One region of the Klebsiella sp. R445 genome, then DNA from elsewhere that is predicted to be linked to it. Evidence: predicted binding sites of a transcription regulator. Region 1 holds the regulator's gene; the other holds the start of a gene.
The links. The regulator sigma-54, encoded in region 1, starts transcription at its own class of promoters, with help from an activator protein. The targets are predictions, from matches to a motif close to GTTGGCACANNTTTCGCTNT.

Region 1 (3,138 bases):
CGCGTAACCACGGTTCTGGTTCCTTCGCAGCTGCAGGACAAAAGTGGCGATCAGTCAAAGAAAGGTAAGTAATTCGTTATGGCAACATTAACTGCAAAGAATCTTGCTAAAGCCTATAAAGGCCGCCGCGTGGTGGAAGATGTCAGTCTGACCGTGAACTCCGGCGAGATTGTCGGCCTGCTTGGCCCAAACGGCGCCGGTAAAACCACGACCTTCTACATGGTGGTGGGCATTGTGCCGCGCGACGCCGGCAACATTATCATCGACGATGAAGATATCAGCCTGCTGCCGCTGCACGCGCGCGCGCGCCGGGGCATTGGCTATCTGCCGCAGGAAGCCTCTATTTTCCGCCGCCTGAGCGTGTTTGATAACCTGATGGCGGTGTTGCAGATTCGGGACGATCTCAGCAGCGAGCAGCGCGAAGATCGCGCCAAAGAGCTGATGGAAGAGTTTCATATCGAACATCTGCGCGACAGCCTCGGTCAGGCGCTTTCCGGTGGTGAACGCCGTCGTGTCGAAATCGCCCGTGCGCTGGCCGCTAACCCGAAATTTATCCTGCTGGATGAACCCTTTGCCGGCGTGGACCCGATTTCCGTTATCGACATCAAACGGATCATCGAACACCTGCGAGACAGCGGTCTTGGGGTGCTGATCACCGACCATAACGTCAGGGAAACGCTGGCCGTTTGTGAACGCGCCTATATCGTTAGCCAGGGTCATCTGATTGCCCACGGCACGCCGCAAGAAATCCTGGAAGACGAGCAGGTTAAGCGCGTGTATCTTGGGGAAGACTTCAGACTCTGATAGGGTAGAGGTTACAGACGTTTTAGCCGGAGATATTTGCCCTGAATATGAAGCAAGGTTTGCAATTAAGGCTAAGCCAACAGCTTGCCATGACGCCACAACTGCAGCAGGCCATCCGTTTGCTGCAGCTGTCCACGTTAGAACTCCAGCAGGAACTCCAGCAGGCGCTGGAGAGTAATCCGTTGCTTGAGCAAACCGATCTTCACGATGAGGTAGAAACCAAAGAGGTCGAGGACCGCGAATCCCTGGATACGGTCGATGCGCTTGAGCAAAAAGATATGCCGGAGGAGTTGCCCCTCGACGCCAGCTGGGATGAGATCTACACCGCCGGTACACCGTCAGGAAACGGCGTTGACTATCAGGACGACGAGCTGCCGGTCTATCAGGGCGAAACGACCCAAAGCCTGCAGGATTACCTGATGTGGCAGGTCGAGCTGACGCCATTTACCGATACCGATCGCGCCATCGCCACCTCTATCGTCGATGCCGTCGATGACACCGGCTATCTCACCATTCGGATCGAAGATATTGTCGAGAGCATCGACGATGAAGAGATCGGCCTCGAAGAAGTAGAAGCAGTACTAAAACGTATCCAACGTTTCGACCCGGTTGGCGTGGCGGCGAAAGATCTGCGCGACTGCCTGCTGGTTCAGCTTTCACAATATGCAAAAGAGACGCCGTGGCTGGAAGAGGCCCGGCTGATCATCAGCGATCATCTCGATCTGCTCGCCAACCATGATTTCCGTTCCCTGATGCGCGTGACGCGTCTTAAAGAAGATGTGCTGAAAGAAGCGGTTAACCTGATCCAGTCGCTCGATCCTCGCCCAGGCCAGTCGATCCAGACCAGTGAGCCAGAGTATGTCATTCCTGACGTTCTGGTGCGCAGGGTTAGCGACCGCTGGGTAGTGGAGCTGAATTCCGACAGTATCCCGCGCCTGAAAATCAATCAGCACTATGCCGCAATGGGTAACAGCTCGCGCAATGACGCCGACAGCCAGTTTATCCGTAGCAACCTGCAGGAAGCTCGCTGGCTCATCAAGAGCCTGGAAAGCCGCAACGATACGCTGCTGCGAGTCAGCCGTTGCATCGTCGAGCAGCAGCAAGCCTTCTTCGAGCAGGGCGAAGAGTATATGAAACCGATGGTGCTGGCGGATATCGCTCAGGCCGTCGAGATGCATGAATCCACTATTTCACGTGTCACCACTCAAAAATACCTGCACAGTCCGCGCGGTATTTTTGAGCTCAAGTATTTCTTCTCCAGCCACGTAAGCACCGAAGGCGGCGGCGAGGCATCGTCCACCGCCATTCGTGCGCTGGTGAAGAAGTTAATCGCCGCGGAGAACCCCGCGAAGCCGTTGAGTGACAGTAAGCTCACCACCATACTGTCCGAACAAGGTATCATGGTCGCGCGCCGTACCGTTGCCAAGTACCGAGAGTCTTTATCCATTCCGCCGTCCAACCAGCGTAAACAACTGGTCTGACACAACCGATAAGGAAGACACTATGCAGCTCAACATTACAGGACACAACGTCGAGATCACCCCTGCACTGCGCGACTTCGTGAACGCGAAGTTCAGCAAACTGGAGCAGTTTTTCGACCGGATCAATCAGGTCTACATTGTGTTAAAAGTAGAGAAGGTGACGCAAATTGCGGATGCCAATCTGCATGTCAACGGTGGCGAAATCCATGCCAGTGCGGAAGGGCAGGATATGTATGCCGCTATCGATGGTCTTATCGATAAGCTGGCAAGACAGTTAACGAAACATAAAGATAAACTAAAACAACACTAATTGTCCGGGCGTTGCTCTCGCCTGTTACCCGCTTTCATGGGTGGCAGGCAAGGGGCGCTCAGGTGAAATTATGATGAACAACGATTCGGCTCTACAACTGAGCAACGTCCTTAACCAGGAATGTACCCGTAGCCAGGTTCACTGCCAGAGCAAAAAACGCGCGCTGGAAATCATCAGTGAGCTGGCAGCTAAACAGTTAGGTTTACCGCCACAGCTGGTGTTTGAAGCGATCCTCACTCGCGAGAAAATGGGCAGTACCGGGATTGGCAATGGGATTGCCATTCCTCATGGCAAGCTCGAAGAGGATACGCTGCGTGCGGTTGGCGTATTTGTCCAGCTGGAAACCCCGATTGCATTTGATGCCATCGACAACCAGCCGGTCGACCTGCTGTTTGCGCTCCTGGTGCCGGCTGACCAGACCAAGACCCATCTACATACGCTGTCGCTGGTGGCGAAACGGCTGGCAGATAAAACCATTTGCCGTCGCCTGCGTAGCGCGCAAAGCGATGAAGAGCTGTATGAGATCATCACCGAAGCAGGAAG
Region 2 (3,138 bases), 620 kb from region 1:
TCAGGGAAAAATAGCTCAACAGTTCCGGGAGTGGCGTGCCGAAGAGCTTACGAGAACTTTGCGCCAGAAGCTGCTGTGCTGCCGGGTTCGCGTAATGCACCGCCAGGTCGTTATCGACCAATAAAATACTGTTGATTAAAGAGTTAAGGATCTGCCCAGCATCGGGCTGAGTGCCTGTTGCCATCTGACAGTCTCCTGAAATGAGTGCACTGTTATAGTGCAGTATAGCTTTTTATGGATAAAAAGCGCATGAGATCAGCATGTTGGTGGAGAAAAAAGCCCATCCTGAGATGGGCTGAAAGTTTCCACGGCAACAAAATACCCTTGATATGCCACGCCACAACATGGCATACCCAGGATTTACAGCAAAATTAGACGCTGTAGTACAGCTCGAACTCAACCGGGTGCGGAGTCATACGTACACGGTCGTTCTCTTCAATACGCAGAGCGATGTAAGCATCGATCGCGTCGTTGGTGAATACACCGCCAGCAGTCAGGAACTCACGGTCCGCGTCCAGCGCGTTCAGTGCTTCTTCCAGAGAGCCTGCAACCTGTGGGATCTCTTTCGCTTCTTCCGGCGGCAGATCGTACAGGTTTTTGTCCATGGCTTCGCCCGGATGGATTTTGTTCTTGATACCGTCAAGACCAGCCATCAGCAGTGCTGCGAAGCACAGGTACGGGTTAGCAGCCGGATCCGGGAAGCGCACTTCAATGCGGCGTGCTTTCGGAGAAGTTACTACCGGAATACGGATAGAGGCAGAACGGTTACGGGCAGAGTAAGCCAGCATAACCGGTGCTTCATAACCCGGGACCAGACGCTTGTAGGAGTTGGTGGTCGGGTTTGCCAGGGCGTTGATCGCTTTAGCGTGTTTGATAACACCGCCGATGTAGAACAGCGCTTGCTCAGACAGACCAGCATATTTGTCGCCAGAGAACAGGTTTACGCCGTTCTTGGACAGAGACATGTGGCAGTGCATACCGGAACCGTTATCGCCAAACATCGGTTTTGGCATGAAGGTTGCGGTTTTACCGAAGCGGTGAGCAACGTTGTGTACCACATATTTGTAAATCTGAATTTCGTCCGCTTTTTTGGTCATGGTGTTGAAGCGGGTAGCGATTTCGTTCTGACCTGCGGTCGCCACTTCGTGGTGGTGAGCTTCAACAACCAGGCCCATTTCTTCCATGATCATACACATGGTAGAACGGATATCCTGAGAGGAGTCTACCGGCGGAACCGGGAAGTAACCGCCTTTCACGCCAGGACGGTGACCTTTGTTACCACCTTCGTATTTGGTGGAAGAGTTCCATGCGCCTTCGATATCATCGATAGCAACGTGGGAACCGGAGATGGACGCGCCGAAACGGATGTCGTCAAACAGGAAGAACTCTGGTTCTGGCCCGAACAGTACGGTGTCCGCCAGACCGGTAGAGCGCAGATACTCTTCCGCACGTTTGGCGATGGAGCGCGGGTCACGGTCATAGCCCTGCAGGGTGCCTGGTTCCAGGATGTCGCAGCGGATGATCAGAGTCGGTTCTTCATAGAACGGGTCGATCAGCGCAGTGGTCGCATCCGGCATCAGAACCATGTCTGATTCGTTAATACCTTTCCAGCCACCAATCGAGGAGCCATCAAACATTTTGCCTTCTTCGAAGAATTCGGCATTCACCTGATGAGAAGGAATTGTGACGTGCTGTTCTTTACCTTTGGTATCGGTGAAGCGCAGATCGACAAACTTCACTTCATGCTCGTTCAGCATCGTCAAAACGTGTTCAGCGGACATACTTAAACTCTCCCGGATTGGTCATTGTCGTCGTGGTAACGAAAACTTTTTTGCTACGTAAAGTGGCGTTGTTGCCTTAAAAAATATAAAGCGAAATCTGTGCCAACTTTTAAATTGCCCCCAAAAGGCGTTATCATGCACTCCATCGTGCAAAAGGGCTGCACCATTATGAATGCATTGCACTAATATAGTGCAATTGTGTGAACATTGGGCACCAATTTGGTGCAAATCACCTATAAAAACCCTTTTAACGCGTCGTGAAAGCGATCACAAAGAAACTCTGCAATACTTGTTTGTGGAGGATGTTTGTGATCCTGTTTTGTACTGCGATTAATCCGTGTACAATAACGCGCTATTTCTAAATGCCTGAGGCAAAGTTGTGATCGAAAATTTGCGTAATATCGCCATCATCGCGCACGTTGACCATGGTAAAACTACCCTGGTTGATAAGCTGCTGCAGCAATCCGGTACGTTTGATGCTCGTGCCGAAACTCAAGAGCGAGTGATGGACTCCAACGATTTGGAGAAAGAGCGTGGGATTACCATCCTCGCTAAAAACACCGCTATCAAATGGAACGACTATCGTATCAACATCGTTGATACCCCAGGGCACGCCGACTTCGGAGGTGAAGTTGAACGTGTCATGTCCATGGTTGATTCCGTGCTGCTGGTCGTTGACGCAATGGATGGCCCGATGCCGCAGACGCGCTTCGTAACCAAGAAGGCATTTGCTCATGGTCTGAAGCCAATCGTGGTCATCAACAAGGTTGACCGTCCGGGCGCACGCCCTGACTGGGTCGTCGATCAGGTATTTGACCTGTTCGTTAACCTTGATGCGACTGATGAGCAGCTGGACTTCCCGATCGTTTACGCTTCTGCGCTGAACGGTATCGCGGGTCTGGATCACGAAGATATGGCTGACGATATGACTCCGCTGTATCAGACCATCGTCGATCGTGTAGCGGCACCAAACGTAGACCTGGACGGCCCGCTGCAGATGCAAATCTCCCAGCTGGACTACAACAACTACGTTGGCGTCATCGGCATCGGCCGCATCAAACGCGGTAAAGTGAAGCCGAACCAGCAGGTCACTATCGTTGATAGCGAAGGCAAAACCCGTAACGGTAAAGTCGGTAAAGTACTGACTCACCTGGGTCTGGAACGTATCGAGAGTGATGTTGCTGAAGCTGGCGATATCATTGCGATCACCGGTCTGGGCGAGCTGAACATCTCTGACACCATCTGCGATCCGCAGAATGTTGAAGCGCTGCCGGCGCTGTCAGTCGATGAGCCGACCGTTTCCATGTTCTTCTGCGTTAACACCTCTCCGTTCTGTGGCAAAGAAGGTAAGTACGTT

Region 2: the regulator sigma-54 is predicted to act here: its motif matches at 1,869-1,888, upstream of glnA (glutamate--ammonia ligase).

Annotation. Positions count from the first base shown of each region.
Region 1 is NZ_CP180446.1:3,734,831-3,737,968, reverse strand. It holds gene lptA (lipopolysaccharide transport periplasmic protein LptA) at 1-72, shown strand, start outside; gene lptB (LPS export ABC transporter ATP-binding protein) at 79-804, shown strand; gene rpoN (RNA polymerase factor sigma-54) at 852-2,285, shown strand; gene hpf (ribosome hibernation promoting factor) at 2,308-2,595, shown strand; gene ptsN (PTS IIA-like nitrogen regulatory protein PtsN) at 2,666-3,138, shown strand, end outside.
Region 2 is NZ_CP180446.1:3,112,166-3,115,303, reverse strand. It holds gene glnL (nitrogen regulation protein NR(II)) at 1-184, opposite strand, end outside; gene glnA (glutamate--ammonia ligase) at 372-1,781, opposite strand; gene typA (GTP-binding protein TypA/BipA) at 2,161-3,138, shown strand, end outside.